2 regions of the Streptomyces sp. NPDC093568 genome follow, and region 2 is predicted to be linked to the other one. Evidence: riboswitches for the same ligand, from Rfam matches in the RefSeq annotation. Region 2 holds a riboswitch; the other holds the start of a gene.
What was found. A riboswitch is a leader RNA that binds a small molecule or an ion and turns the genes downstream of it on or off. The one in region 2 is predicted to bind S-adenosylmethionine.
Positions count from the first base shown of each region.

Region 1: linked by a shared signal. The riboswitch ahead of ACIRD7_RS22875 (aminotransferase class V-fold PLP-dependent enzyme) and the one ahead of thrC (threonine synthase) in region 2 are both predicted to bind S-adenosylmethionine.

Region 1 covers NZ_JBIWJD010000005.1:463,397-479,110, reverse strand. The annotation lists gene ACIRD7_RS22885 (cytochrome bc complex cytochrome b subunit) at 1-1,622, shown strand, start outside; gene trpD (anthranilate phosphoribosyltransferase) at 1,757-2,821, shown strand; SAM riboswitch class IV at 2,893-3,009, shown strand; gene ACIRD7_RS22875 (aminotransferase class V-fold PLP-dependent enzyme) at 3,154-4,521, shown strand; partial or broken gene ACIRD7_RS22870 (glycerate kinase) at 4,476-5,083, opposite strand; gene ACIRD7_RS22865 (hypothetical protein) at 4,981-5,322, opposite strand; gene ACIRD7_RS22860 (Lrp/AsnC ligand binding domain-containing protein) at 5,421-5,702, opposite strand; gene ACIRD7_RS22855 (rhomboid family intramembrane serine protease) at 5,699-6,466, opposite strand; gene ACIRD7_RS22850 (hypothetical protein) at 6,619-6,858, shown strand; gene ACIRD7_RS22845 (NYN domain-containing protein) at 6,900-8,243, shown strand; gene ACIRD7_RS22840 (NlpC/P60 family protein) at 8,455-9,486, shown strand; gene ACIRD7_RS22835 (NlpC/P60 family protein) at 9,796-10,752, shown strand; gene ACIRD7_RS22830 (hypothetical protein) at 10,785-11,975, shown strand; gene ACIRD7_RS22825 (glycosyltransferase 87 family protein) at 11,993-13,228, opposite strand; gene ACIRD7_RS22820 (glycosyltransferase family 4 protein) at 13,350-14,492, shown strand; gene ACIRD7_RS22815 (AMP-dependent synthetase/ligase) at 14,580-15,714, opposite strand, start outside.
Region 2 covers NZ_JBIWJD010000006.1:135,068-150,781, reverse strand. The annotation lists gene ACIRD7_RS24470 (MFS transporter) at 1-714, opposite strand, end outside; gene ACIRD7_RS24465 (NADH:flavin oxidoreductase) at 854-1,981, opposite strand; gene groL (chaperonin GroEL) at 2,317-3,939, opposite strand; gene ACIRD7_RS24455 (cold-shock protein) at 4,287-4,493, opposite strand; gene ACIRD7_RS24450 (ubiquitin-like small modifier protein 1) at 4,936-5,211, opposite strand; gene thrC (threonine synthase) at 5,258-6,544, opposite strand; SAM riboswitch class I at 6,563-6,732, opposite strand; gene ACIRD7_RS24440 (glucosyl-3-phosphoglycerate synthase) at 6,864-7,808, shown strand; gene ACIRD7_RS24435 (trehalose-6-phosphate synthase) at 7,904-9,337, shown strand; gene otsB (trehalose-phosphatase) at 9,325-10,191, opposite strand; gene ACIRD7_RS24425 (DUF3263 domain-containing protein) at 10,348-10,599, opposite strand; gene ACIRD7_RS24420 (ABC transporter substrate-binding protein) at 10,651-11,949, opposite strand; gene ACIRD7_RS24415 (ROK family protein) at 12,060-13,004, shown strand; gene nagA (N-acetylglucosamine-6-phosphate deacetylase) at 13,136-14,242, shown strand; gene ACIRD7_RS24405 (1-phosphofructokinase family hexose kinase) at 14,387-15,304, shown strand; gene ACIRD7_RS24400 (peptidase inhibitor family I36 protein) at 15,442-15,714, shown strand, end outside.

The DNA.
Region 1 (15,714 bases), on a different contig from region 2:
CCACAGAGTCCCGCTCGCGCGGGAAGGCACCGGCCGGCGAGCGCGTCGCCGACTGGGCGGACGGCCGGCTCGGGATCTACTCCCTGGCCAAGGCCAACATGCGCAAGATCTTCCCCGACCACTGGTCGTTCATGTTGGGTGAGGTCTGCCTCTACAGCTTCATCATCATCATCCTCACGGGTGTGTACCTGACGCTGTTCTTCCACCCGTCGATGAACGAGGTGGAGTACCACGGCTCCTACGTCCCGCTCCAGGGACAGCTCATGTCGGAGGCGTTCAGCTCCACGCTGCACATCTCCTTCGACGTGCGCGGTGGTCTGCTCATCCGGCAGATCCACCACTGGGCCGCGCTGATCTTCCTCGCGGGCATGTTCGTGCACATGATGCGCGTGTTCTTCACGGGCGCGTTCCGCAAGCCGCGTGAGATCAACTGGCTGTTCGGCTTCCTGCTGTTCGTCCTGGGCATGTTCACCGGTTTCACCGGCTACTCGCTCCCGGACGACCTGCTCTCCGGCACCGGTGTCCGCTTCACCGAGGGCGCGATCCTGTCCATGCCGATCGTCGGCACGTACATCTCGTTCTTCCTCTTCGGCGGCGAGTTCCCGGGCACCGACTTCGTGGCCCGCTTCTACTCGATCCACATCCTGCTGCTGCCGGGCATCATGCTCGGCCTGGTGGTCGGCCACCTGATCCTGGTCTTCTACCACAAGCACACGCAGTTCGCGGGTCCCGGAAAGACCAACAAGAACGTCGTCGGCATGCCGCTGCTGCCGGTCTACATGGCCAAGGCCGGAGGCTTCTTCTTCCTGGTCTTCGGTGTCATCGCGGTGATCGCGGCGATCGCGCAGATCAACCCGATCTGGGCCATGGGCCCCTACCGGCCGGACCAGGTGTCCACGGGCGCCCAGCCCGACTGGTACATGGGCTTCGCCGAGGGTCTGGTCCGGTACATGCCGGGCTGGGAGGTCAACTTCTGGGGTCACACGCTCGTCCTGGGCGTGTTCATCCCGCTGGTGCTCTTCGGCCTGGTCCTGATGGCGATCGCGGTCTACCCGTTCATCGAGTCCTGGGTCACCGGCGACAAGCGCGAGCACCACATCCTGGACCGCCCGCGCAACGCCCCGACGCGTACCGCGTTCGGCGTCGCCTGGGTCACGGTGTACATGATCGGCCTGGTCGGCGGTGGCAACGACCTGTGGGCCACCCACTTCCACCTGTCGATCAACGCGGTCACCTGGTTCGTCCGGATCGGGTTCTTCGCCGGACCGGTCCTCGCGTTCATCATCACCAAGCGGATCTGCCTCGGCCTGCAGCGCCGGGACAAGGACAAGGTGCTGCACGGCCGCGAGTCGGGCATCATCAAGCGCCTGCCGCACGGTGAGTTCATCGAGGTCCACGAGCCGCTCAGCCAGGACGCGCTGTACACGCTCACCGCGCACGAGCAGTACCAGCCGGCCGAGATCGGCCCGACGGTCGACGAGAACGGCGTCGAGCGCAAGGTGAAGGGCTCCGAGAAGCTGCGCGCCAAGCTCAGCAAGTCGTACTTCGGCGAGGACGGCCAGATCCCCAAGCCGACCGTCGAGGAGTACAAGGAGATCACGAGCGGCCACGGCCACCACTGATCGCCTGCCACGCCACGGTTGAGGGCCCCGTCCGTTGTACGGACGGGGCCCTTCGCCGTGCCCGGGGCTGGATAGGGTGGACCTCGTTGAGACTCATGTCCCGCAGTGCGGGACACCTGACCCTGGAGCGGCTTATGAGCGCTGTGACCCCCGCCGGAGGCGACACCGCGGCGGCCCGCTCCTGGCCCCTGCTGCTGAACGGCCTGCTGAACGGCTCCGACCTGTCCGCCGACGACACCGCCTGGGCGATGGACCTGATCATGCGCGGCGAGGCGACGGACGCGCAGATCGCCGGCTTCGTCGTGGCGCTGCGTGCCAAGGGCGAGACGGTGGAGGAGATCACCGGGCTGGTCCGGACGATGTACGCGCACGCGAACGTGATCGAGGTGCCGGGGGAGACCGTCGACATCGTCGGCACCGGCGGCGACGGCGCGAAGACCGTCAACATCTCCACGATGTCGGCGATCGTCATCGCCGGCACGGGCGCGAAGGTCGTCAAGCACGGCAACCGGGCGGCGTCCTCGGCGTCGGGTGCCTCGGACGTGCTGGAGAAGCTCGGCGTCAATCTGGAACTGCCGGTCGGGCGGGTGGCCGAGGTCGCCGAGGAGGCCGGGATCACCTTCTGCTTCGCGGTGAAGTTCCACCCCGCGCTGCGGCATGTGGCGGCGGCCCGCGGCCAGTTGGGCATCCGGACCACCTTCAACGTGCTCGGTCCGCTGACCAACCCGGCGAAGGTGAAGGCCCAGGCGGTCGGCGTGGCCGACCCGCGCATGGCGCCGATCGTCGCGGGTGTCTTCGCCGAGCGCGGCAACTCCTCGCTGGTGTTCCGCGGCGACGACGGGCTCGACGAGCTCACCACCACCGCCACGTCCCGGGTATGGGTCGTGCGCGACGGCAAGGTGACCGAGGAGGCCTTCGACCCGCGCGACGTCGGCATCGAGTTGGTGCCGGTGGAGGCGCTGCGCGGCGCCGACGCGTCCTACAACGCGGAGGTCGCCCGCCGTCTGCTGGACGGCGAGACGGGCCCGGTGCGGGACGCCGTCCTGCTGAACTCGGCGGCGGCGCTGGTGGCGCTGGAGCCCGGCGACGCGCCGCTGACGGAGCAGATCCGCGCCGGCATGGCGAAGGCGGCGGAGTCGATCGACTCGGGGTCCGCGAAGCGGACGCTGGAGCGTTGGGTCGCTGCGAGCAACCGCTAGCGCGCGAGATCGTCCCGCGATCCGGACACGGGTTGCGGGACGACGATCATTTCACGTACGTTCCTGTACCAGGTCATGAGTGACAGTCATGAGGCCCCGGCCGACTGTCCGGCAACCCTCCGTCCGTGGCGGGGTGCCCCGGGTGAAGACCAGGCCGTAGGCAGCGAAGTCTGCGGCAAGCGCGGGCCCCTCTCGAAACCAGGGGTCCTGGTCGTTCGAGGGAGTCTTCCGTGAGCAAGCGAATGCGATAGGGCTGCTGAGCCCCGCCTCCGCGCACCCTTTTCTCTTTCCCGCATGTCTTCAACCGGCATGCCCTTCACGGGAGTTCCCCCATGTCTGTCTCCACCGCTGCCGCCGCCCAGACCATTTGCGCCCCCCTGCCCGTTCTGGGCCGGGATGTCACCGTCCCGCTCGTCACCGGCGGCGAGGTCACCTACGCCGCGCTCGACTACGCCGCCAGCGCCCCCGCCCTCCAGCGTGTCTGGGACGACGTCGCCGCCTACGCGCCGTACTACGGCAGCGTTCACCGCGGCGCCGGGTACCTCTCGCAGCTCTCCACCGACCTGTTCGAGAACGCCCGCCGGACGGTCGCCGAGTTCCTGGACTGCCGCGACGACGACCAGCTGGTCTTCACCCGGTCCACCACCGACTCGCTCAACCTCCTCGCCGCCGCCCTCCCGGCCGACTGCCAGGTCTTCGTCTTCGAGACCGAGCACCACGCCTCCCTGCTGCCCTGGCGCGACGCCCGCGTCACCTACCTCAACGCGCCCCGCACCCCCCGCCAGGCCGTCGAGACCCTGGAGCGCGCCCTCGCCGACCGCGACCCCTACGGCCCGGCCCTGGTCTGCGTCACCGGCGCCTCGAACGTCACCGGCGAGCTGTGGCCGGTACGGGAACTGGCGGCGGCCGCGCACGCACACGGCGCCCGGATCGTCCTGGACGCCGCCCAGCTGGCCCCCCACCACCCGGTCTCCGTCCGCGACCTCGACGTCGACTGGATCGCCTTCTCCGGCCACAAGCTGTACGCCCCGTTCGGCTCGGGCGTCCTGGCCGGCCGTGCCGACTGGCTGCGCGAGGCGGAGCCGTACCTCGCGGGCGGCGGTGCCAGCCGCAAGGTCACCCGGCGTGAGGACGGGGGAGTGGACGTCGACTGGCACGACAGCGCCGCCCGCCACGAGGCCGGCTCCCCGAACGTCATCGGCGCCTACTCCATCGCCTCCGCCTGCAAGGCCCTCACCGAGGCCGGGTTCGACGACCTCGTCGCCCGCGAGCAGTACCTGATCGAGAAGGTGCGGGCCGGTCTCGCCGAGGTGCCGGACGTCCGCGTCCTCTCCCTCTTCGGCGACGACGCCCCGCGCGTCGGCGTGATCTCCTTCGTCGTCGACGGCTGGAACAGCTCCCACTTCGCCGCCGCCCTCTCCGCCGAGTACGGCATCGGAGTGCGGGACGGGCTGTTCTGCGCCCACCCGCTGGTGCGGACCCTGCTGGGCAGCGACCCGCAGGCCCAGGGCGAGTGCGGGGCCCCGGAGGCGGCGCCGGGCGAGAAGTCCCTCAACGCGATCCGGGTGAGCTTCGGCGCCGGTACGCCCGACGAGCACGTCGAGCGGTTCGTGAACGCCGTGCAGGAGCTCGTCACGGACGGCGCCCGCTGGAACTACCGCACCGAGGACGGCCGTTGCGTGCCGGACACCTCCGCGTGAGCCGGTAGCCGGGCGCCCAGCAGATTCATCCGCAGGGCGCGTTCGGTCCCGTCCGTGAGGAGTTCGGAGGCCCGCACCAGGGCCTCCGCCAGGGCCATCGGCGCCGGCAGGATGCCGCTGAACGCGTCGACGCCGGGAACGCCCTGCGCGCCCTCGCCCAGCGTGCCCGCCGGCACGAGCACCGGGCGGCCGCGGAGCTTGGCCCGGCGGGCCACCTCGGCCGGGACCTTGCCCTTGGGCGTGTGGTGGTCCAGGGCGCCCTCGGCGGTGACGATGAGGTCGGCACGGGCGAGGCGGGCCTCGAGGCCGAGGTGGTCGAGCAGGACGTCGAAGCGGGGGAAGAGCCGGGCGCCGAGCGCGGCGAGGCCCGCGCCCAGGCCGCCGGACGCTCCGGTGCCGGGGCCGTGGTGCAGGTCGGTGCCCACGGCCCCAGGTCGCGGGTGAGGGCGTCCGCCCAGTTCACCAGCCCGGCCGATAGTTGCTCGACCTGCGCGGGCGTCGCCCCCTTCTGCGGGCCGAAGACGCGCGCCACGCCGCATGCGCCGCACAGCCAGTCGCGGGGCTGTCGGTCACCGGCGGGCGGGAGACGACCTCGTCGTTCGGCGCGGGTGCGGGCCGGGCGGGCGTCGGTGTGGGGGAGCCGCTGTCCAGCTCCACCCTGGGCGGGCCCCCGGGCGACTTCGGCTGGTCGGTGAGGGCGAAGCTGGTCGCGGCGATGTCCAGGGGGATCGCCACTACGGCGGCCAGTGCCGCGATCCGGTGCGAGAAGGCCGTACGGGAGGCCCGCCAGCGCTGCGCCATGCCGTGCCGCACCGCCTCCGACGATCCTGCCCGGGTCGCCCGGCGGCGACGACGAGCTCAGGACGAGGAACTCCTCATCCTGAGCCGTGCACCGGGTCTCAGCTGTCCAGGCCGATGGCGAAGGCCGCCTCGATGTCGTGCTGCGAGTACGTACGGAACGCCACGTGCGTGTCCGTCCCCTCGACGCCGGGGATCTTGCTGATCCGCCCGGGGATGACCTCGGCCAGGTCCTCGTGCTCCTTCACGCGCACCATCGCGATCAGGTCGTAGGTGCCGGTGACGGAGAAGACCTCGGTCACGCTCTCCAGCGAAGCGATCCGCTCCGCGATCTCGGGGATCCGGTCCACGCTGGTCTTGATCAGGACGATCGCGGTGATCACGGCTGGTTCTCTCCCTCGGGGGCCGGAGCTGGGGCGGCTTTCACTCTAGTCGGCCGCCCGAAGCGGGCCCACGCGTAGCCGAAGCCCAGTCCGAAGCCCACCAGGTGCGCCAGATACGCCACCCCCGGCCCCTGGCCCGCACGCCCCGCGGCCACCCACTGCAGCGCCACCCAGAAGGGCAGCACGACCCAGGCCGGGAAGCGCAGCGGCAGGAAGAACAGGAACGGCAGCAGGCTTGTCACCCGCGCCGCGGGGAAGAGGAACAGCAGGGCGCCGAGGACCGCCGAGATCGCCCCGGACGCGCCGACCAGGGACTGGGTGGAGTCGTCGTTGGCTGCGGCGTAGCCCAGCAGGGCCAGATAGCCGCACCCGAGGTAGAAGAGCGTGAACTGGACGCGGCCCATCCGTTCCTCGGTCATCACGCCGAAGACGTAGAGGAAGAGCATGTTGCCGAGCAGGTGCACCCAGCTGCCGTGCACGAAGAGGGCCGTCGCGGGGGTGAGGGCGGCCCGCGCCGAGCCCTCGAAGAGCTCCTCGGGCACGACGCCCCAGCGGTGGAAGTAGGCCCGCTGTGCGGCCGCCAGCCCCTCGCCGGAGCCGTACACCGGATTGAGCCCCGCCGCCGGGCCCACCAGGAACAGCAGGCAGCACAGGACGATCAGCCCGTACGTCACCGGCGTCGACGAGCGCAGGACGGCTCGGACCGATCGGCCCGCTCTGCCGCACCGGGCTCCGAAACACGCCACGCTCCAGTTGCCGATCATGAACACAGAGCATGACGTAACGGGACGCAGCCGCGCAGAGCGCCTCGCCGCCGGGGACGGACGGGCGGCGAGTACCCGCCAGGCCGTAGGGTTACGAGCCACACGCACCGGGGACTCCGGTCACGGACACTGGAAGGAAGTGGACGGTCACGATGACGGTTCCCCTGCCGACCGCCACGACGCGGTGGCGCTGCACCCTCTGTGGCAATCTCACGCGGTTCGACGTGACGCGTTCGTCCAAGGTCGTGGAGTACGTCCACCTCGATCTGGCCGGCGAGCCGAAGGTCGAGGAGCGCGAGGTGCTCAGTGAGACGATCGAGTCGGTGCGCTGCCGCTGGTGCAACGCGGTGGACAAGGTGGAACTCGTGGACAGGCCGGGCGCCGGCTCCTGACGAGGGGGGACGGCCCCCGCACGGATAGTGGGGTGTGACGGATGGTGGAGACACAAGGCGGGGGGCCGGGCGACGGCGCCGCTGAGGTGCTCGACCGTCCGCTGCCCGACGGCGTGCGGCGCAGGGTCGTCCAGATCGTGTCCGACGGCTTCGGCGGGCTGACCGTCGGCGAACTGCCCGCGCAGCTTCGGCAGTACGCCAGATTCGCGCCGAACCGGCGGGCCAAGTTCGCCGGCAACGCGATGGCCGCCGCGATGGAGACGGATCCGCTGTTCCGCCAGCGCATCGGGGAGAAGCTCAGAGAGGCCCAGCCGGAGCTGACCGGCGCCCTCGACTCCGGCTCGGCGCCTGCGGCCGCGGACCCGCTCGACGTGGCGGCCGCGGCCTATGTTCTGCGGCCCACCGGCTGGGTCAAGCTGGTCACGGCGGCCGGCGAGGAGGCCCAGCGCGCCGACGCCGAGCGCGCCGACGAGGAGACCCGGGCCGAGCTGGAGCGGCTGCGCGAGGAGCTGGCGCACGCCCGGGAGCACACCCGGGACGAGACCGAGCGGCTGCGCACCGAGCTGGACGCGGCGAAGAAGGAAGCCGAATCGCTTCACCGGAAGCTGCGCTCCGCCCTCAGCGACGTCAAGCGCGGCGAGGCCGCCCTGCGCAAGGTCCAGGGCGAGATCGAGGGCGTGCGCGCCGAGGGCCACGCGCAGGTCTCCGCGGCCGAGAGCGAGACCCGGCGGCTCAAGGCGCGGCTCGGGGAGGCCGAGGCCGCCCTGGAGGCCACGCGCAGAGCGGCACGCGAGGGGCGCAGTGTCGAGGACATGCGCGTCCGGCTGCTTCTGGACACCCTTCTGGACGCCACTCAAGGGCTGCGCCGGGAACTGGCGTTGCCGCCGGTGTCCGTACGACCCGCCGAGACGGTGGACGCGGTCGAACCGGGACGAATGACCCCGAAGGACATCGCCGCGCGGGCGCTGTCCGAGGACGACCCCGCGATCCTCGACCAGCTCCTCGCCCTGCCCCAGGCGCACTTGGTGGTCGACGGCTACAACGTCACCAAGACCGGCTATCCCCAGATGCCGCTGGAGAAGCAGCGCCTGCGGCTCCTCGGCCAGCTCTCGCAGCTCGCCGCGCAGACCGGCGCCGAGGTCACCTGTGTCTTCGACGGGGCCGAACTCGCCGCGCCGGTCCTGCTCGCGCCGCCGCGCGGGGTGCGGGTGCTGTTCTCCAAGCCCGGTGTGACCGCCGACGAGCTGATCCGCCAGCTGGTGCGCGCCGAGCCGCCGGGCCGGCCGGTCATCGTCGCCTCGACCGACCGCGAGGTCGCCGACGGGGTGGCCAAGGCCGGCGCCCGACCGGTGGCTTCTGCGGTGCTTCTGAAGCGCCTGTCCTAGATAGGCCAACGTACGGACCCAATGCCCGAATTGGCAGGTCCGTCACGCAACGTAGCGTCAACCGCGCATCACGCCATGTGAGTTGTGTGTAAAGAATGATGTGTGTGACGAGATTTTTCCTGTGAGGATTTGATCTGATCACAAGAGGGTCACTAGGGTCTGGCGTCGAACCTCCGAGCGGGTGATCACTCACAAGAAGGGTTTCACCTCAGTGGCGTCCCACCGTCGACCGAAGCAGCCGAGCCGAGCGCGCGTGACCGTGCTCACCACCGCGGCGGCTGCAGCCGTGGCCATCAGTTCGCAGGCGGCCAACGCGGCCCCCAGCGAGAAGCCGAGCAAGGACGAGGTCAAGGCCAAGGTCGACAAGCTCTACGAGCAGGCCGAGCAGGCCACCGAGAAGTACAACGGGGCCAAGGAGAAGCAGGAGAAGCTCCAGAAGGAGATCTCCACCATCCAGGACAACGTCGCGCGCGGTCAGGAAGACCTGAACGAGCTGCGCGACTCGATGGGCCTGGCGGCCGCCGCCCAGTACCGCACGGGCAGCATCGACTCCTCCGTCCAGCTGTTCCTGTCGTCCGACCCGGACGACTACCTGGACAAGGCCTCCACGATGGACCAGCTGAGCGCCCAGCAGGTCGACCAGCTGAAGAAGGTCCAGGACAAGCAGCGCGAACTCGCCCAGCAGCGCGCCGAGGCCGCCGACAAGCTCAAGGACCTCTCCTCTACCCGGACCGAACTGGGCAAGAAGAAGAAGGAAGTCCAGGCCAAGCTCGCCGAGGCCCAGAAGCTGCTCAACAGCCTCACGGCCGCCGAGAAGGCCGCCCTCGCCGCGCAGGAGGAGCGCGCCAGCCGCTCCTCCGCCGACCGCGTCGACCTCGGCAACACCGGCTCCGCCTCCGGCCGCGCCATGGCCGCCTTCCAGGCCGCCCAGAGCCAGCTCGGCAAGCCGTACGTCTACGGCGCCACCGGCACCGCCTCCTACGACTGCTCGGGCCTGACCTCCTGGGCCTACGCCCAGGCCGGTGTCTCCATCCCCCGCACCTCGCAGGCCCAGGCAAGCGCCGGCACGCACCTGTCGATGAGCGAGCTCAAGGTCGGTGACCTGGTCATCTTCTACGGCGACCTGCACCACGTCGGCCTCTACGCCGGCAACGGCCAGATCATCCACGCCCCGCGCAGCGGCACGGTCGTCCGCTACGAGTCGATCAACAACATGCCGTTCCAGTTCGGCGTCCGCATCTGATCCCGGCCGAGCGCCCGCAAGATCAACACAGCGTGCCGCCCGAACGAGGGAATTACGGCACCGCCGACTGACCCCACGCCCCGCCCATGACCTGCGTCAGAGGCGGGGCGTCACTTTGTGTGCTCACGGCGGTCGTTGGTCGCGGCCCCCGCACGGAGCTACTGTCTGCCGCGTTTCCCCGTCGCCGGTGTTCCGGCCACCGGGGAAGGTCCCTGTCCGCCAGCGGAAGGAGAGCGGCTTCCCGTGGTGTCCCATCGTCGTCTTGCATCGCCCGGGTTCGACCGGGGCGCGGGCGCAGCGCTCTGCGTCATGTCGGCCGCCGCCGCGGCCCTCGGGGTCACGTCGGCCACGGCCGCGCCACAGGACGACACCCGGGCCAAGGTGGACCGTCTCTACGAGGACGCCGAGAAAGCCACCGAGGCCTACAACAGGGCCGACGAGCGCGCCGACCAGCTCCGTGAGCAGGTGAGCCGGGCGCAGGACCGGATCGCGCGCAAGCAGGAGGACATCAACTCCATGCGGGAGGTGCTCGGTTCGCTGGCCGGCGCGCAGTACCGCTCCGGCGGCCTCGACCCCTCCCTAGCGCTGCTGCTCTCCGACAACCCCGAGGACTACCTCGACAAGGCCGCCGCGCTCGCCCGGATCAGCGCCCACCAGGCCGGCGAGCTGAAGAAGCTCCAGCACGCCATGCGCCAACTCGCCCAGGAGCGCGGCGAGGCGGCCGGCAAGCTCGTCGAGCTGGAGAAGAGCCGCAAGGCCGTCGCCGGTCACAAGCGGACCGTGGAGCGCAAGCTCGCCGAGGCGCGCCGGCTGCTGAACTCCCTCACCGCGAGCGACCGCGCCGCCTACGACCGCGCCTCCCGCTCCGGCCGCTCCGGCATGCCGGGCTTCGAGGGCTTCGGCGGCGCCGTCCCCGCCTCGGGCCGCGCGGCGGCCGCCGTCGCCGCCGCCCAGTCGGCGCTGGGCAGACCGTACATCTGGGGCGCCAACGGGCCCTCCGGCTTCGACTGTTCGGGCCTGGTCCAGTGGTCGTACGCCCAGGCCGGCGTCTCCCTGCCCCGCACCTCGCAGGGGCAGCGGTACGCCGGGCGGCAGGTCCCGATCTCCGAGGCCCAGCCCGGCGACATCGTCACCTACCGCTCCGACGCCAGCCATGTCGGGATGTACATGGGCAACGGCCAGGTCATCCACGCGCCCTACCCGGGAGCGCCCGTGCGCTACGACCCGGTGGGCATGATCCCCGGAGCGACGGTCACCAGGGTCTGACCCGAAAGCCGCTGCCGCCGTACGATCGGGAAGTGGCTGGTCGATGGGCGTCGGGAACGCGGGTCGTCGTGGCGCTGTGCCTGCTGCTCGTCGGCCTGGTGGGCTGCGGCGGGCGGCCCGCGACCGACAGCGCCAAGGCCGACGTCCAGAGCCTGCTCGACCGGCGGGCCGCCGCGACGGTCGGCCGTGACGAGGCGGCGTATCTGCGCACGGGCGCACGGGACCGGTTCGACAACCTGCGGGCGGTGCCCCTCGCCGCCTGGTCGTACCACCTGACCGGCCTGCGCCGCACCGGCGACACCGCCCTCGCCGACGTCGAGCTGCGCTATCGGGTCGAGGGCTACGACCGCTCCCCGGTCCGGGTCGGCCGCACGCTGAGCCTGGCGCTGGACGCGCAGGGCCACTGGTACGTCGAGTCCGAGCGGCCCGCGAAGGGCTCCGCGCAGCAGCTGTGGGACCAGGGCGAGGTGAGCGTCGTACGCGGCGCGGACAGCCTCGTCCTGGGCGTCGGACAGCCCGCCGACCGGCTGCGCCGCTACGCGCGGCTGGCCGATCACGCGGTGCCGGCCGTGTCCCAGGCGTGGGGCCCGGACTGGGCCCGGCACGTCGTCGTCCTCGTACCGGATTCGCTGACCGGCATGGCGGGGCTGCTCGGCGCGCCCGCCTCCTCCTACCGCGGGATCGCCGCGGTCACCACCGGCGAGACCGGCGCCCCCGCGACGGCCCCCGCGGACCGGATCATCCTCAACCCCGACGCGTACGGCGTCCTCGGCGAGACCGGCAAGCAGGTCGTCCTCACCCACGAGACCACCCATGTCGCCACCCGCGCCCACACCACCGCCGCCACCCCGCTGTGGCTCTCGGAGGGCTACGCCGACTGGATCGGCTACCTCGGCAGCGGCCGCTCCGCGTCCGAGGCGGCCCCCGAACTGCACCGCGCGGTGTCCGACGGCGAGACACCGCTGGGCCTCCCGTCCGACGCGGACTTCGGCTTCGCGGGCGACGCGACCAGGCTGGCGCGGGCCTACGAGGGCGGCTGGATGGCCTGCCGCATGATCGCCGACCACTGGGGCGAGGTCAGGCTCGCCGAGTTCTACCGCGCGGTGGGCGCCCACGAGCGGCGGGCCGGGGCGGTCGAGGGGGCGCTGAAGGACGTGCTCGGGACATCGCTGGAGGAGTTCACCGGGCAGTGGCGGCAGTACCTGCTCGCGCAGCTCGGCTGAACCGGGACCGTGCGCTCTCAGGAGGGCAGGGACGTTTCCCTGGCGCGGGTGGGCTGGGCCGGCACGAGGACCGGGGCCGCTCGGACCGCCGTCGCGCGCCAGAGCACGCGGGCCGCGAGGACGGTCGCGAGGACCAGCAGGCCGTTGCGCGCGAACAGGAGGCTCACCCCGAGGGCGTCGCTCGCGACGACGTGCGCGAACCAGACCGGGAACTCCAGGACCGTGACGAGGCACGCCGCGAGGACGAGGGCGACCGGGATTCTCATCCGGCTCTCGCGGAAGCACAGGCACACCGCCGCGAGACCGACCAGCCACACCAGGTACTGCGGGCTGATCACCCGGCTGGTGGTCACGAACATCAGCACGGCCACGAACGCCGCGTCCGCGAGCGTGTGCGGCTGGAAGCGGCGGGCCCGCAGCCGCCACAGCACCAGCCACCCGAAGGCGAGCCCGCTCAGGGCGAGGGCGGCGGTGCTGACGACGTCGACGTACGGGCCGAGGAACTCCACCGAGCCGTAGTTCAGCAGCACCTGGCCCTCCCAGCCGTACTGCCGGGCCACATGGAAGACCAGCGCGCCCAGGGACTCCACCTCGGTGCCCCGGTCGCGCTGAAAGGTCAGGAAGGTGAAGGCGCCGGGCATGGCGAGGGCGAAGCCGGCCGACACCGCGCCGGCGGTCAGTACGGCGGACACCCAGGCGCGGCGCCCACGGGCCGCCACCAGCAGCAGCACCGGCCACACCTTCAGCATCGCCCCGAACGCCGCCAGCGCCCCCAACAGCCGGGGATGGCGGGCACCCGCGAGCAGCGCGGCCACGGCGACCGCGGTGACCATCACGTCGTAGCGCGCGTACACGGTCGGTCCGAGCAGCGGTACGCCCGCCACCCACACCCAGGCCCCGCGCGGGGTGAGGCCGGGGCGCAGGCCCGCGTACAGCAGGAGCAGCAGGACCGCCAGGTCGGCGGTGAAGGCCAGGACGAAGAAGGCGGACGGGTAGTCCAGCCAGAACACCAGCGCGGGGGAGAGCACCGGCAGGGCCGCGGCGGGCGGGTACTGCCAGGTGACGTCGTGCAGCGGGAACGTTCCGGTGCGCAGCACCTCGTACCAGCCCTGGTAGATCACCGACACGTCACTGGTGACGTCCGGGCCGGGGAAGACGTACACCTTGAACACGAACAGCAGCAGGGCCACCCTGGTCAGCGCCCAGACGCCCAGAAGCCACGCCAGGGACAGCCGCGTGCCCGTCGTCTCCACCGGATCCCCTGCCGTTCGCTTCCCGCCTTGAAAGGAACATGATGTCGTGTCCAGCTGTGTGCGGGCCACAGACGTGGCCGGGCCCGGGCTGTGAACAGCGGCTTCGGTAAGGTTCGCGGCGATGCACAAGACCCTGATCGTCACCAACGACTTCCCGCCCCGCCCCGGCGGCATCCAGGCGTTCCTGCACAACATGGCGCTGCGGCTCGACCCCGAGCGGCTGGTCGTCTACGCCTCCACCTGGAAGCGCGGCCGCGAGGGCGCCGAGGCCACGGCCGCCTTCGACGCCGAGCAGCCCTCCACGGTCGTACGGGACCGTACGACGATGCTGCTGCCGACGCCCGGGGCGACCCGGCGCGCGGTCGGGCTGCTGCGCGAGCACGGCTGTACGTCGGTGTGGTTCGGGGCCGCCGCACCGCTCGGCCTGATGGCCCCGGCGCTGCGCAAGGCGGGCGCCGAGCGGCTGGTGGCCACGACCCACGGTCACGAGGCGGGGTGGGCCCAGCTGCCCGCGGCCCGGCAGCTGCTGAGGCGGATCGGGGAGTCGACGGACACCATCACCTACCTCGGCGAGTACACGCGCTCGCGGATCGCGACCGCGCTGACGCCGGACGCCGCCTCGCGGATGGTGCAGTTGCCGCCGGGGGTCGACGAGAAGACGTTCCATCCGGGATCGGGCGGCGACGAGGTGAGGGCGCGGCTCGGGCTGACCGACCGGCCGGTGATCGTGTGCGTGTCCCGGCTGGTGCCGCGCAAGGGGCAGGACACGCTGATCCTGGCCATGCCCCGCATCCTGGCCGCCGAGCCGGAGGCCGTGCTGCTGATCGTCGGGGGCGGGCCCTACGAGAGCGAGCTGCGCAAGCTGGCGGCCGAGACCCGGGTGGCCGGCTCCGTGCGCTTCACCGGCGCCGTGCCGTGGTCCGAACTGCCCGCCCATTTCGGCGCCGGCGACGTCTTCGCGATGCCGTGCCGTACCCGCCGGGGCGGCCTCGACGTCGAGGGTCTCGGCATCGTCTACCTGGAGGCCTCGGCGACAGGGCTGCCGGTCGTCGCGGGCGACTCGGGCGGGGCGCCGGACGCGGTGCTGGACGGGGAGACCGGCTGGGTGGTGCGGGGCGGCTCCGTGGAGGACACCGCCGAGCGGGTCGTCGCCCTGCTCGGCGACGCCGAGCTGCGCCGCAGGATGGGGGAGCGGGGCCGGGAGTGGGTCGAGGAGAAGTGGCGCTGGGACCTGCTGGCGGAGAAGCTCAAAGCTCTGCTGTGACGCAGGTTCCCGGCAGCTGACCGGACGTCACACGAAGGCGCGGGCCCTCGTCGAGGACCCGCGCCGTGAACTCGTGTGCCAGCGGGGCTACTTCTGGTAGATCGCCTCGATCTCGTCCGCGTAGTCCTTCGCCACGACGTTGCGCTTGAGCTTCAGCGACGGCGTCAGGTGACCCGAGTCCTCGGTGAACTGGGCGGGCAGAATGCGGAACTTGCGCACCGACTCCGCCTTCGACACCGCGGCGTTGCCGTCGTCGACCGCCGACTGGATCGCGGCGAGCAGGTCCGCGTCCTCGCGCAGCGAGACCGCGGTGGAACCGGCCGGCTTGCCGTGGTCGGCGCACCAGCGCTCCAGGAACTCCTCGTCGATGGTGACCAGCGCGCCGACGAACGGCCGCCCGTCGCCGACCACCATGCACTCCGCGACCAGCGCGTGCGCCCGGATGCGGTCCTCGATCACGGCCGGGGCGACGTTCTTGCCGCCCGCGGTGACGATGATCTCCTTCTTGCGGCCGGTAATCCGGAGGTAGCCGTCCTCGTCGAGGGTGCCGATGTCACCGGTGTGGAACCAGCCGTCGGCCAGCGCCTCCTCGGTCGCGCCCGGGTTGTTCCAGTACTCCTTGAACAGGTGCTCGCCGTGCAGCAGCACCTCCCCGTCGTCCGCGATCCGCACGACCGAGCCCGGCAGCGGCTGGCCGACCGTGCCGATCTTCTGGCGGTCCCAGGGGTTGAAGGCGGTCGCGGCGCACGACTCGGTCAGGCCGTAGCCCTCCAGGACCGTGAAGCCGATGCCGCGGAAGAAGTGCCCGAGCCGCTCGCCCAGCGGGGCGCCGCCGGAGATGGCGTACTCGCCCTTGCCGCCGAGCACCGCGCGCAGCTTGCTGTAGACCAGCTTGTCGAAGACCTTGTGCTTGATCTTCAGACCGACGGCCGGGCCGGACGGGGTGTCCAGCGCCTTGCTGTAGGCGATCGCCGTGTCCGCGGCCTTGTCGAAGATCTTGCCCTTGCCGTCGGCCTGCGCCTTGGCGCGCGCCGAGTTGTAGACCTTCTCGAAGACCCGCGGGACGCCCAGGATCAGCGTCGGGCGGAACGAGGCCAGCTCGTCGGTGAGGTTCTTGATGTCCGGGACGGTGCCCAGCTTGATCGGCGCCATCATCGGCGCGACCTGCACGAGGCGGCCGAAGACGTGCGCGAGCGGCAGGAAGAGCAGGACCGAGCACTCG
Region 2 (15,714 bases):
GATCACCACGGCCGCCAGGCACAGGCCGATCGTCGTGCCGCTGGTCCAGCCCCAGTCGGCGCCCTTGGAGATGGCGAGCAGGAGGCAGACCAGCCCGGCCGCCATGCCGATGCCGCCGACCAGGTCGAAGCGGCCGCCGGAGCGCACCCGGGACTCGGGCACGAACAGCACCACGCACACCAGCGCGACGACACCCATGGCGGCCGACGTCCAGAACAGGACGTGCCAGTCGAAGTTGTCCGCGATGAGGGCGGCGGCCGGGAGGCCGAGCGCGCCGCCGATGCCGAGCGAGGCGCTCATCAGGGCGGTGGCGGACCCGAGGCGCTCGGCGGGGAGCTCGTCGCGCATGATGCTGATGCCGAGCGGGATCACACCGGAGGCCAGGCCCTGGAGCACCCGTCCGACGATCATCGGCACGAGCGAGTCGCTGAGCCCGCAGACGACGGACCCGCCGATCAGCATGACGACGCTGACCAGCAGCATCCGCCGCTTGCCGTACATGTCGCCGAGCCGGCCCATCACGGGGGTGGCCACGGCGGCCGCGAGCAGGGTCGCCGTGACCGCCCAGGCGGTGTCCGAGGCCGGAGCGTCCAGCAGCTTCGGCAGCTCCGGGACGATCGGGATGACCAGCGTCTGCATCAGCGAGACGACGATCCCGGCGAAGGCCAGCACCGCCACCACGGCGTTCGGCCTCGGCGATGGGGGGTGGGACATGGCGGAGCCTCCGTCGGCGCTCGAGCAAGGCGAGGGTGTCTGATCGACCCATTCTGATTGACTCAGGCAACCTTAAGTCAGTTGATTGACTTACTCAAGCAACGCAGGCCACCCCCGTCGAGGGGGTGACCAGGGGACGTCAGCTCAGGGTCTTCAGCGAGGCCGCGTCGTACGCCGCCAGCTCACCGAAACGCCCGTCCAGCACCTTCGCCGCCCACTCCGGGTCCTGGAGCAGCGCGCGGCCGACGGCGACGAAGTCGAACTCCTCGGCCTCCAGGCGGTCCAGGAGGTCGTCGATGCCCTTGAGCCCGGAGCCCTGGCCGACGAACGCGCCGAGGAACTCACCGTCCAGGCCGACCGAGCCGACGGTGATGGTGGGCCGGCCGGTCAGCTTCTTCGTCCAGCCCGCGAGGTTGAGGTCGGAGCCGTCGAACTCCGGGATCCAGTAGCGGCGGGTGGAGGCGTGGAAGGCGTCGACGCCGGCCGCGGCGAGCGGGGCCAGGATGGCCTCCAGCTCCTCCGGGGTCTCGGCGAGCCGGGCGTCGTAGGCCTCCTGCTTCCACTGCGAGTAGCGGAAGATGACGGGGAAGTCCGGGGAGACCTTCTCGCGGACGGCGGCCACGATCTCCGCGCCGAACTGCGTACGGGCGACGGGGTCACCGCCGTAGGCGTCCGTACGGCGGTTCGTCCCCGCCCACAGGAACTGGTCGACCAGGTAGCCGTGGGCGCCGTGGATCTCCACGCCGTCGAAGCCGATGCGCTCGGCGTCGGCGGCGGCCTCGGCGAAGGCGCCGATCACGTCGTCCAGGTCCTTCCGGGTCATCGCCCGCCCGGTGACCTCGTCGGAGCCGATGCGCAGCCCGGAGGGACCGACGGCCGGGGCCTCCGCGTACGGCGGCTGGCCCTGCTGGCGCACCATGCCGATGTGCCACAGCTGCGGCACGATCGTCCCGCCCGCGGCGTGCACGGCGTCGGCGACCTTCGCCCACCCGGCCAGCTGCTCCTCGCCGTGGAACCGCGGCACCCGGTCGCTCTGCCCGGCGGACTCGTGACCGACGTACGTCCCCTCGGTCACGATCAGCCCCACCCCGGCGGCGGCCCGGCGCGCGTAGTACGACAGCACGTCCTCACCGGGAACGCCGCCCGGCGAGAACATCCGGGTCATCGGCGCCATCACGATGCGGTTCGGGACGGTGAGGCCGTTGATCGCGGTCGGCCGGGACAGGATCTGGGCCGCGCGGGAGGCGGCGGGCTGGGTGACGGTCACGTGGAGGGCTCCTCGGGAGTGGGGGGCGGCTAACCGCCCAGTATGTGCGCACGCATTGTTGCACTCTCTTAAGCAACTGATCTCACGAGGCCGCACATTCCCGAAAAGGGGGTTCTCTTTGTCGGCGGGTGCGGGCGGTCGTGGGCTGGTCGCGCAGTTCCCCGCGCCCCTGAGGTACGTGCAGTGCATGCCGCTCAGGGGCGCGGGGAACTGCGCGAGCAACCACGAACCACCCGCACCCGCCAAACGCACCGAGGGCGGCACCCCCTGTCGCCACAGGAAGTACCGCCCTCGGTAAGGACGTTGATCAACCGGAGTCGAAACCCCGAGGTCGATCAGAAGTCCATGTCACCGCCCGGCATACCGCCACCGGCGGGCGCGGCGGCCTTCTCCGGCTTGTCGGCGATGACGGCCTCGGTGGTGAGGAACAGCGCGGCGATCGACGCGGCGTTCTGCAGCGCGGAGCGCGTCACCTTCGCCGGGTCGATGATGCCCTCGGCGACCAGGTCGACGTACTCACCGGTCGCGGCGTTCAGGCCGTGACCCGGGGTGAGGTTGCGGACCTTCTCCACCACGACGCCGCCCTCGAGGCCGGCGTTGACGGCGATCTGCTTCAGCGGGGCCTCAAGGGCGAGCTTGACGGCGGCAGCGCCGGTCGCCTCGTCACCCTCCAGCTCCAGCTTCTCGAAGACACCGGAAGCCTGGAGCAGAGCCACGCCACCACCGGCGACGATGCCCTCCTCGACGGCCGCCTTGGCGTTGCGCACGGCGTCCTCGATGCGGTGCTTGCGCTCCTTGAGCTCGACCTCGGTCGCGGCACCGGCCTTGATGACGGCGACGCCACCGGCGAGCTTGGCCAGGCGCTCCTGGAGCTTCTCGCGGTCGTAGTCCGAGTCGCTGTTCTCGATCTCGGCGCGGATCTGGTTGACCCGGCCCTGGACCTGCTCGGAGGAGCCGGCACCGTCGACGATGGTGGTCTCGTCCTTGGTGATGACGACCTTGCGGGCCTTGCCCAGGAGGTCCAGGGAGGTGTTCTCGAGCTTGAGACCGACCTCCTCGGAGATGACCTCGCCACCGGTGAGGATGGCGATGTCGTTCAGCATCGCCTTGCGGCGGTCGCCGAAGCCCGGGGCCTTGACGGCGACGGACTTGAAGGTGCCGCGGATCTTGTTGACGACCAGGGTCGACAGGGCCTCGCCCTCGACGTCCTCGGCGATGATCAGCAGCGGCTTGCCCGACTGCATGACCTTCTCCAGCAGCGGGAGGAGGTCCTTGACCGCGGAGATCTTGGAGTTGGCGATCAGGATGTACGGGTCGTCGAGGACGGCCTCCATACGCTCCATGTCGGTGGCGAAGTACGCCGAGATGTAGCCCTTGTCGAAGCGCATACCCTCGGTGAGCTCCAGCTCCAGACCGAAGGTCTGGGACTCCTCGACGGTGATGACGCCTTCCTTGCCGACCTTGTCCATCGCCTCGGCGATGAGCTCGCCGATCTGGGTGTCGGCGGCGGAGATGGAGGCCGTGGAGGCGATCTGCTCCTTGGTCTCGACGTCCTTCGCCTGCTCCAGCAGGGCGGCGGAGACGGCCTCGACGGCGCGCTCGATACCGCGCTTGAGGGCCATCGGGTTGGCGCCGGCGGCTACGTTGCGCAGGCCTTCCTTGACCAGGGCCTGGGCGAGAACGGTCGCGGTGGTCGTACCGTCACCGGCGACGTCGTCCGTCTTCTTGGCGACTTCCTTGACCAGCTCGGCGCCGATCTTCTCGTACGGGTCCTCGAGCTCGATCTCCTTGGCGATGGAGACACCATCGTTGGTGATCGTGGGGGCGCCCCACTTCTTCTCGAGGACGACGTTGCGGCCCTTGGGGCCGAGCGTCACCTTGACGGCGTCCGCGAGCTGGTTCATGCCGCGCTCGAGGCCGCGCCGCGCCTCCTCGTCGAACGCGATGATCTTGGCCATGTGAAGTGGTCCCTCCAGGACTGGGGGTGATTCCTTCGGACCGCGCCCGCGCCCGCGACGGACGGCTCGCCTGCCTCGTGGGTTCCTTCCCCACCCGGCCTGCGGGCCTCACCGACCCGGTCCTTCGTTGTCACTCTCACCTTCAGAGTGCTAACGCCAATGATTAGCACTCGGCCCATGAGAGTGCAAGCAGCTCTCGGGGATCGGGCCCCCTTGGGGGGTCTCCGGGACCGGCCCCCGGGGCACGGCGAAGGGGGCCGGCCTCCCGGGGCACGGCGAAGGGCCCGCACCCCGGGAGGTGCGGGCCCTTCGAAGAAGAACGTCGCTGCTTTAAGTCGACGCGTGCTTCAGCTGGTCGCCAGCCGGACCATGTCCGCCTGCGGCCCCTTCTGACCCTGCGAGATCTCGAAATCGACCCGCTGGCCCTCTTCCAGGGTGCGGTACCCGTCCATCTGGATCGCGCTGTAGTGGACGAAAACATCCGCACCACCGTCGACCGCGATGAAGCCGTACCCCTTCTCCGCGTTGAACCACTTGACGGTGCCCTGAGCCATGCCTAACTCCCCTATTACTGGCCCTTGCACAGATCCACACTTCGCGGATCCGGGTCAGACCTCACCCCCCATCGGTCGGGGGCGTGCGCCGGAACGCGTCGACCGCGGCTGAATGTATCTGCCCAACTGCCGTCTGCAACAGGTCAATCGGACGAGAAATCCGGGCACGACCGGTCGGGAATGTGGGGACAATTCCGCTGACTTCAGGTCAAGTCGGACCCGGCAAACGGAACAAAAGCCGCATAAAACCCGCACACTTTGGCTACTTCTTGTCGGGCTTACGGCAGAAATCAAGGGCAACCGACTCGGAGATCGGCGGCACGTTCCCCAACTGTACCTCGCTCAACCACACAGAATTGCCCCCTCCGCTTCTCTCACGGAGGGGGCAATTCGATGAACTCTTGGTGACCGGGGTTACCGATGGTAATGATCGGTCATTCGGTCAGCCGCCGGCGACGGCCGGAATGATGGAGACGCCGGCGCCGTCCGGGGTGGCGGTCTCCAGGCCCTGCTCGAAACGCACGTCGTCGTCATTGACGTACACATTCACGAACCGGCGCAGCTTGCCCTGGTCGTCGAGCACGCGGGCGGCGATCCCGGTGTGGTTCTTCTCCAGGTCGGCGATGACCTCGCCGAGGGTGGCACCTTCGGCGGCGACCTCGGCCTGCCCGCCGGTGTAGGTGCGCAGGATGGTGGGGATGCGGACGTTGACGCTCATGCGGTGTGACCTCCGGTCGGTGTGCGGCTTCGGTGGGACGGACAGCTCAGACGAGGCCTGCCTCGCGGAACGATTCCAGGTTGGGACGAATCGTCGCAGTGAGCCCCGTACCGGCCACCGCATCCAACGTCTTGAGCCCGTCGCCGGTGTTGAGCACGACGGTCGTGAGGTTCGGGTCGAGCACACCGTTGTCGATGAGCTTCTTGGTGACACCGACGGTCACCCCGCCCGCGGTCTCCGCGAAGATGCCCTCGGTCCGGGCGAGCACCTTGATCGCGTCGACGACCTGCTCGTCGGTCACGTCCTCCACCGCACCGCCGGTACGGCGGGCGATGTCGAGGACGTACGGGCCGTCCGCCGGGTTGCCGATCGCCAGCGACTTGGCGATGGTGTTCGGCTTCTGGGGGCGGACGACGTCGTGCCCCGCCTTGTACGCGGCCGACACCGGCGAGCAGCCCTCGGCCTGCGCACCGAAGATCTTGTACGGCTTGTCCTCGACCAGCCCGAGCTTGATCAGCTCCTGCAGCCCCTTGTCGATCTTCGTGAGCTGCGAGCCGGAGGCGATCGGGACGACGATCTGGTCGGGCAGCCGCCAGCCGAGCTGCTCGCAGATCTCGTAGGCCAGGGTCTTGGAGCCCTCGGCGTAGTACGGCCGCAGGTTGACGTTCACGAAGCCCCAGCCCTCACCGGCCGGGTCGCCGATCAGCTCGGAGCAGAAACGGTTCACGTCGTCGTAGTTGCCCTCGATGCCGACGAGCTCGCCGCCGTAGACCGCGGCCATGACGACCTTGCCCTGCTCCAGGTCGTGCGGGATGAACACGCACGAGCGGAAGCCGGCGCGGGCCGCCGCGGCACCCACCGCACCGGCCAGGTTGCCGGTGGAGGAGCAGGAGAGGGTGGTGAAGCCGAAGGCGCGGGCGGCCTCCAGGGCCTGGGCGACGACACGGTCCTTGAAGGAGTGCGTCGGGTTGCCGGAGTCGTCCTTGACGAAGAGCTTGCCGGCGTCGACGCCGAGCTCACGCGCGAGGTTGTCGGCCTGGACGAGCTTGGTCCAGCCGGGGTTGAGGTTCGGCTTGGTGGCCACGTCGGCGGGGACGGGCAGCAGGGGCGCGTAGCGCCAGATGTTCGCGGGGCCCGCTTCGATCCGCTTGCGGAGCTCCTCGGTGTCGTAGGCCGAGAAGTCGTAGGCGATCTCCAGCGGGCCGAAACACTCCTCGCACGCGAAGACCGGGCCGAGCGGTACCCGGTGGCCGCACTCGCGGCAGGACAGCGCCGCGGCGGGACCGAGGTCTACGGTGGAGTCGGTGGTGCTTGCAACAGTCTGCACAGCCATGTGAGGCGAGGCCCTTTCTCCTCATCTTCCTCACGACGCATCTCGTCGTGAGACGGATTTGGCACCTTCCCTAGCCGGGAGCCTCGCGAAGACGATCAACTGTGACGATCGACGCTGATCTACGAGAACCGACTGGAGGGTTGCCGGGGCTTCATCGGGCCGTATCCCTCTGCCCCTCTGGATGAGCGGTATTCGGTTGTTGACGACGGACGGCCTCGGACATGCGATGGTCATCCGCGTTGTTCAAGACTGTAACCGAACGCCAGGACAGTTGAGAGAGCAGTCCGTAACGCGAGACAACCGTGAGGAGCCGCCAACCGTGCTGGAAGAAGTCGAGCGCTGGCTGAGCAGCCGCTCCTGGTCCGTCACCGACCGCCCGCCACATCACATCCTGGCCGCCAAGCAGCGAACGGGCCAGTCGGTCTCCGTGGTGCTGCCCGCGCTCAACGAGGAGGAGACGGTCGGCGAGATCGTCGCGGTCATCGCCCATGACCTCGTACGGCAGGTCCCGCTGGTCGACGAGATCGTCGTGGTGGACTCCGGCTCCACCGACCGCACCGCCGAGGTCGCCGCCGCGGCGGGCGCGCGGGTGGTGCACCGGGACGAGATCCTCCCGCGCATCCCGGCCGTGCCCGGCAAGGGCGAGGTGCTGTGGCGCTCGCTGCTGGTCACCAGCGGGGACATCGTCTGCTTCGTCGACGCCGACCTGAAGGAGTTCTCCTCCGACTTCGTCTCCGGGATCGTGGGCCCGCTGCTCACCGACCCGGGCGTGGATCTGGTCAAGGCGATGTACGACCGCCCGCTCGGCTCGGCGGCCGGACAGGGCGGCCGGGTCACCGAGCTGATGGCGCGCCCGCTGCTGAACATGCACTGGCCGCAGCTGGCCGGTTTCGTGCAGCCGCTGGGCGGCGAGTACGCGGCGCGCAGGTCGCTGCTGGAGCAGCTCCCGTTCCCGGTGGGATACGGCGTCGAGCTGGGCATGCTGGTCGACGCCCTGCACCTGGTGGGCCTGGACTCGCTCGCCCAGGTCGACGTGGGGGTGCGCAAGCACCGGCACCAGGACGGGCAGGCGCTCGGCCGGATGTCCGCCGCGATCTACCGCACGGCACAGCTGCGGCTGGCGCGCGGGCACATGGTGCGGCCGTCGCTGACCCAGTTCGAGCGCGGCGAGGACGGTTTCGAGCCGCGTACGTACTCCGTGGACACCGAGGAGCGGCCGCCCATGGTGGAGATCGCCGAGTACGCGACAAGGAAGGTCGCGTAAACGCCGGAAACCGGCCGTATACAGGGCGTACAAGTGCCCCCCACTGAGCGGAACCGTACGTTTGAGCGTTTCCGGGGAGGGCTAGGTTGAGGCGTATGGCTTCCACGCAGGATGCGCACGATGCTGCCAAGGTCCTGGTCGCCTCGAACCGCGGCCCGGTCTCGTACGAGGTGCGGGGCGACGGCTCGCTGCACTCCAAACGGGGCGGCGGCGGAGTCGTCTCCGGACTGTCGGCGATCGGACCGGACGCGGGCGCCCTGTGGGTGTGCTCGGCGCTGTCCGACGGGGACCGCGAGGCGGTGCGGCGCGGGGTCGGCGAGGACGGCGTGCTGATGCTGGACATCCCGGCCGACGTGCACGCGGACGCGTACAACGGCATCGCGAACTCGGTGCTGTGGTTCGTCCACCACATGCTGTACCAGACGCCACTGGAGCCGGTCTTCGACGCGCAGTTCCGGCAGCAGTGGGCGTCGTACGAGACCTACAACCGCGCCTTCGCCGAGGCGCTGGCCGCGCGGGCGGCGCCGGGGGCGGCGGTCCTGGTCCAGGACTACCACCTGACGCTGGTGCCCGGGATGCTCCGCGAACTGCGCCCCGACCTGCGGATCGGCCACTTCTCACACACCCCGTGGGCGCCGCCGGAGTACTTCCGGATGCTGCCGGACGACATCGCCGGGCAGGTGCTGCGCGGGATGCTCGGCGCGGACCGGCTGGGGTTCCTGACCCGGCGCTGGGCGGACGCGTTCGAGGAGTGCTGCGCGCGGTTCGCGGGAGGGCTCGGGGACACGCGGGTCGGCGTGCACGGCCTGGGGGCGGACGCGGACTTCCTGCGGGCACGTGCGCACGAGGCCGACGTGGCCGAGCGGACGGCGGCGCTGAAGGACGAGATCGGCACCGCCCCGGACGGCACGGCCCGCCGGACGATCGTGCGGGTCGACCGGACCGAGCTGTCCAAGAACATCGTGCGCGGCCTGCTGGCGTACCGGCAGCTGCTCGACGACCACCCCGAGTGGCGCGAGCGGGTGGTGCACGTGGCGTTCGCGTACCCCTCCCGGCAGGACCTGGCGGTGTACCGCGACTACACGGCGGAGGTCCAGCGGCTGGCCGAGGAGATCAACTCCCGGTACGGGACGTCGGGTTGGACCCCGATCGTGCTCCACGTCAAGGACGACTTCGCCCGCTCGCTGGCCGCCTACCGGCTGGCGGACGTGGCGCTGGTCAACCCCATCCGGGACGGCATGAACCTCGTCGCGAAGGAGGTGCCGCTCGTCTCGGACGAGGGATGCGCCCTGGTGCTGTCCCGGGAGGCCGGGGCCTTCGAGGAACTCGGCGAGGACGCGATCCCCGTCAACCCCTACGACGTGATCGGCACGGCACGGGCGCTGCACGAGGCGTTGACCATGGGGCCGGAGGAGCGGGCGGAGCGGGCGAAGCGACTGGCTGCGGCCGCGACGGCGCTGCCGCCGGCCCAGTGGTTCCTGGACCAGCTGCGCGCGCTGGAGGAGGGGGCGGGCGCTCAGCCCACCTGATCCGCGATCGCCCGCAGCAGCCGTACGACCCCCGCCGGACCGTCGACCACGGCGTCCGCCCGCTTCGACAGCTCGGTGACCTCCTCGCTGCCGCTGCACACCAGGAGGCCGGGGGTGCCGTCGGAGCGCAGGCGGTCGACGGCGGCGTAGGCGGGGAGGTCGCCGAGGTCGTCGCCGGCGTAGAGGACGCACTCGGCGCCGAGTTCGCGGACGTACTCGCTCAGCGCGACGCCCTTGTCCATGCCGGGCGGCCGCAGTTCGAGGACCATGCGGCCGGGTTCGACGATCAGGCCGTTGCGGCCGGCGAGGTCGGTGAGGGGTCCGCGGAGGGCGTCGAAGGTCCCCTGCGGGTCGGCCGCGCGTCGTGTGTGCACGGCGATGGCGTGGCCCTTGTCCTCGGTCCAGGTGCCCTGTCCTTCGAGCAGCCCGGGCAGTTCCGCCCGGACGGCGGCGACGCCGGGGTGCGGGTCGGGGGCGGTGACCTCGCCGCTGACGGCGTCCCAGCGTTCGGCGCCGTAGTGCCCGAGCACGACGAGGTGCTCCAGTCCGGCGACGCCGGCGAAGCCGCCGTAGCGGACCGCCACCTCGGCCGGGCGGCCGGTGATCACCGCGACGGCGGCGACCTTCGGGGCGAGCGCCGCGAGCGCCGGGAGGGCGTCGGGGTGCGCCCTGGCCTGCTCCGGGTCCGGCACGATCGGCGCGAGGGTCCCGTCGAAGTCGAGCGCGACCACCGCGTGTGCGGGGCGCGCGAGGATGGCGGCCAGGCCGTCGCGGCCGGGCTGGGTGGTCGGGGTCGCGAGGGGGTCCGTGGAGTTGGTCGATCCGGAGTCGGTCAGATCCTTGTGACTGCCCATGCGGCGACCCTATCCACTTTTCTCGCCCCCGCCGCCCCTACCCGTCCCGCTGGAAATCCGGCCCCTCCGGCGTTTGAGGAGCGGGGTCTGGGGCGGAGCCCCAGAAGGATGGGACGGGTAGGGGCGGCGGGGGCGAAAAACATCCCGCCCGCCCCGTCAGCGCTCCCCCCGCCGCCCCTCCCGCACCCGCCGCAACCGATTCACCGTCACCGGATCATGGGCCAGCGCCCTCGGATCGTCCAGCAGGGCGTTCAGCAGCTGGTAGTAGCGGACGGGAGCCAGTCCCAGCTCCTCACGGATCGCCCGCTCCTTGGCGCCGGGGCCCGAAAAGCCCCGGCGTTCCAGAGCCAGGATGGCCTTCTCACGGTCGGCGAGAGCGGCGGCGGGGTCGGGAACGTCCTCGGTCATGCCTCGCACCGTAGCCCCCACCTCCGACAACCGAACCCCGGCCACCGGCACCTACTCGGCGCTCTCCGCCCGCGTAGCCGTCGACTGCAGCTGTCCCAGGACCGCCGACGGGCTGCCGCCCGAGGACACGGCCTTGCCGATGCGCTGCTTGACGTCCGCGCTGACCGCGGCCCAGGACGTGCGGCCCACCGGGTACAGCTCGGACAGCGGCAGCTCCTCCAGGAAGGGCTTGAGGTCGGCGTCCTGCTTGGCCGCGGTCATCACCCGGGACGCCGAGTTGGTGACGGGAAGCAGGTCGTACTGACGGGAGAAGTCCAGGACGTTCTGCTCGGAGTAGACGAAGTCGAGGAACTCGCCGACCTGCTCCGCGTGCCCGTTCTCCTTGAAGGCCATCATCCAGTCGGCCACACCCATGGAGACCTTGCTCGGCCCCTCCGCCCCGGGCATCGGCACCATGCCGTACTTCACGCCCTTCTTCCCGGCCATCTGCATCAGGGACGGGTGGCCGTTGAGCATGCCGACGTCCCCCGCCGCGAAGGCGGAGAACGCGTCGGCCCGGTTCAGCTCGGCCGGCGCGACCGGGCCGGTGAGCCCCTTGCCGACCAGGTCGTTCTTGAGCCAGTTGAAGGTGGCGACGTTCTCCGCGGAGTCGATGCTGTACGTGCCGAGGTTGGTGTCGGTGTACCCGCCCCCGCCGCTGAGCAGCCACTGCATCGTCTCGGCCTGCGCCTCCTCGGGCCCGAGCGGCAGCGCGTACGGGTACTTCACCCCGTCCGCCTTGAGCGCCTGGGCGTCGGCGGCCAGCTCCTTCCAGGTGGTCGGCGCGCTGATGCCGGCCTTCTCGAAGAGGCTCTTGTTGTAGAAGAGCAGGCGCGTGGAGGAGGCGAACGGTATGCCGTACTGCACCCCCTTCACCTGCCCCGCGTCCGCGAACTGGGCGACGAAGTCGGCCTGGACGGGGATGGAGAGCAGTTCGTCGGCCTGGTACAGCTGGTCCTTCGCGGCGTAGTCGGCGTAGGCGCCGATCTGCGCCATGTCCGGCGCGTTCCCCGCGTCGACCATCTTCTTGACCTCGGCGTCGACGTCGTTCCAGGAGTACACGGTGACGTCCACCGACACGTCGGGGTGCTCGGCCTCGTACGCCTTGACGAGCTTGTCCCAGTACTTCTGAGAGCTGTTGCCCGCGCTGTCCCCGTAGTCCGCGGCGACCAGCCTCAGCGTCACCTCGTCCGAGCCACCGGTCAGCCCACAGCCGCCCAGGGCCACCGTCAGGCCCAGCGCGGACACCGCCGCGATCGCTGCCCCATGCCTACGACTACGCCGCTGCACGCAAAACCGCCCCACACCCATGTTCGAAACATCGTGATGAATTTTCGAAACGTCATACATATTGCCCCCTAAGGTCTACACCACGTAAGTGGACTAGACCTCTCGCGGGTGCGCAAGACACACTGTCCCCCGTGAGACATGTCATCGCCCTCGATGTGGGCGGCACCGGGATGAAGGCCGCCCTGGCCGGGGCGAGCGGTGAGCTGCTTTACCAGGCCCGCCGCCCGACCGGGCGCGAGCGCGGGCCGGACGCGGTCGTCGAGGGCATCCTCGACTTCGCCGCCGAGCTGCGCGCGTACGGCGAACAGCACCTCGGCGAGCCCGCGGCGGCCGTCGGCGTCGCCGTCCCCGGCATCGTCGACGAGGAGCGGGGCATCGCCGCCTACGCGGCCAACCTGGGCTGGCGGGACGTACCCCTGCGCCGCCTGATGGCCGAACGGCTCGACGGCGTCCCCGTCGCCCTCGGCCACGACGTGCGCACCGGTGGGCTCGCCGAGGGCCGGATCGGCGCGGGCAAGGGCGCCGACCGCTTCCTGTTCGTGCCGCTCGGCACCGGCATCGCGGGCGCCATCGGCATCGACGGCCGGGTGGAGGCGGGCGCGCACGGCTTCGCGGGCGAGATCGGCCACATCGTCGTACGGCCCGGCGGCGCCCCCTGCCCGTGCGGACAGCGCGGCTGCCTGGAGCGGTTCGCGTCGGCCGCGGCGGTGAGCGAGGCGTGGGCCGCCGCCTGCGGGGATCCCGAGGCCGACGCCGCGGACTGCGCCAAGGCCGTCGTGTCCGGCGACCCGAACGCCGTACGGGTCTGGCAGCGGGCCGTGGAAGCCCTCGCCGACGGACTGGTCACCGCGCTCACCCTGCTGGACCCCCGCACCCTGATCATCGGTGGCGGCCTGGCCGAGGCGGGGGAAACCTTGTTCACACCGCTGCGGGACGCCGTCCGGCGGCGGGTCACTTTCCAGAAGCTGCCGTCCATCGTCCCCGCGGCCCTGGGTGACACGGCCGGCTGCCTCGGCGCCGGGCTGCTGGCCTGGGATCTCCTCGACCACACCGACCGTACGGAGGTAACCCCCTGATGGCGAACGCCCTAGGGGCGCGGGACAGCGCTGAATCTGCGGCTACCGCCGCGCGAGCGCGACAAGCCACAGACAACCCGCAGCCCGCCTCCGGCCATGCGCCCCTCGTCCTGTCCGGCGCCACCGCGGTCATGCCCACCGGACCCGTCAAGGACGCCCAGGTGGTCGTCGACGGCCCCCGAATCGCCGGCACCGCCCCAGAGAACGCCCAGGTGATCGACCTCCACGGCCACTACGTAGTGCCCGGCTTCGTGGACATCCACAACCACGGCGGCGGCGGAGCCTCCTTCACCTCGGGCACGGTCGACGACGTACTCAAGGGCATCCACACCCACCGCCTGCACGGCACCACCACCCTCGTCGCCTCCACCGTCACCGGCGACATGGACTTCCTCACCCGCCGCGCGGGCCTGCTGGCGGAACTCGCCGAGCAGGGCGACATCGCGGGCATCCACTTCGAGGGGCCGTTCATCTCCCCGTGCCGCAAGGGCGCGCACTCCGAGGAGCTGCTGCGCGACCCGGACCCGGCGGAGGTCCGCAAACTGATCGACGCGGCGCGCGGCCACGCGACGATGGTCACCCTCGCCACCGAACTGCCGGGCGGCATCGACTCCGTACGCCTGCTCGCCGACCACGGCGTCATCGCGGCGATCGGGCACACGGACGCGACGTACGAGCAGACGGTGGAGGCGATCGAGGCGGGCGCCACGGTCGCCACGCACCTCTTCAACGCGATGCCGCCGCTCGGCCACCGCGAGCCGGGCCCGATCGCGGCCCTGCTGGAGGACGAGCGCATCACGGTCGAGCTGATCAACGACGGCACACACCTGCACCCGGCGTCCTTGCAGCTGGCCTTCCACCACGCGGGTGCCGGCCGGGTCGCGTTCATCACGGACGCGATGGACGCGGCCGGCTTCGGCGACGGCCGCTACATGCTCGGCCCGCTGGAGGTGGAGGTCGCGGACGGCGTGGCCCGCCTGGTGGAGGGCGGTTCGATCGCCGGCTCCACCCTCACGCTCGACCGCGCCTTCAAGCGGGCGGTGACGATCGACCGGCTGCCGGTGGAGCACGCGGTGGCGGCGCTGTCGTCGAACCCCGCCAAGCTGCTCGGCCGCTACGACCGCATCGGCTCGCTGGAGGCCGGCAAGGACGCCGACCTCGTCGTACTGGACTCCGACTTCGAGCTGAAGGGCGTGATGCGCCGGGGTGAATGGGTGGTCGATCCCCAACTGGGGTGATGTGTCCGCCTGTTGAGGGCGGTGGTTGTCCTGCGAGACTGGGCCGACCGCCGCCCGTTTGGCATGATCGGCATCTGCCGGAGGGAACAACCGGCAGACGGACGGCGCACGCATGCTGAACTCTTCGGGGGAGGTCGAGTACAGGTGATCCTCACGGTAACGCTCAACACCGCGCTCGACATCACCTATCGCGTACGGTCGCTACGGCCGCACGCCTCCCACCGCGTCTCCGAGGTGACGGAGCGACCCGGCGGCAAGGGCCTGAACGTGGCCCGGGTGCTGGCGGCCCTCGGCCACGAGGTGACGGTCACGGGCTTCACGGGCGGCGCGACGGGCCGGGTGGTCCAGGAACAGCTCACGGCCACACCCGGCGTGGCGGACGCGCTGGTCCCGGTGACGGGCCCGACCCGCCGCACGATCGCCGTCGTCGACGAGCGCACGGGCGACACGACCCAGCTCAACGAACCCGGCCCGACGATCACGCCCCGCGAGTGGTCCGCCTTCCAGGAGGCGTACGAGGATCTCCTCGCGTCCGCCTCGGCGGTGGCCCTGTGCGGCAGCCTGCCGCCTGGGGTGCCGGTGGGGGCGTACGCCGGCCTGGTCCGCTCCGCGAAGGCGGCCGAGGTCCCCGTCCTGCTGGACACGAGCGGCGAGGCGCTGCGCCGGGGCGTCGCCGCCCGCCCGGACATCATCAAGCCCAACGCCGACGAACTGGCGGAACTGACCGGCTCCCACGAGCCCCTGCGCGCGACCCAGGACGCCCGCAGACGAGGCGCCCGCACGGTGGTGGCCTCCCTCGGCGAGGCGGGCCTGCTCGCCGTAACCCCCGAGGGCCGCTGGCGCGCAACTCCCCCGACCCGCCTGCACGGCAACCCGACCGGCGCGGGCGACGCGGCGGTGGCGGGCCTGCTGTCGGGGTTGGTGGAGAAGCTGCCGTGGCCGGACCGCCTCACCCGAGCAGTCGCTTTGTCAGCCGCCGCCGTACGGTCCGCGACTGCGGGCGACTTCGACCGCGAAGCCTACGAGAAACTCCTGGCGCACGTGTCAATGACGGCGGCGTGAAAGTATGGCGAATCTCGCGGGCCGACCCGAGCCGCAGTGTCGACCGGAACCAACTTGCCTCTCACATAAGCCGGATGATCAGATGATCAAACGCTTCGGTGTATGACCAGCACCGAGAGATGCAAGGGGAATCTCATATGAGCATGCTCAAGAAAAGCCTGACGACCGCTGCTGTGGCCGGCGTGTTGCTGAGCGGCGCTTTCGCCACACCGGCTGCGGCGGCTGATCCCAATACCTGCCCGAATGGGAAGGTCTGCGGATGGTCGGGGAAGAACAGGACTGGCACCAGGACTGTCCTCTCTGTAACACCGGGCTGCGAGCCCTTCACTGGTGCCCGGTCTGTCTCGAACCAGACGTCCTATCGCATCGAGTTCTGGCACATCACTCCCGGCACCGGCTGCGGAGTCGGC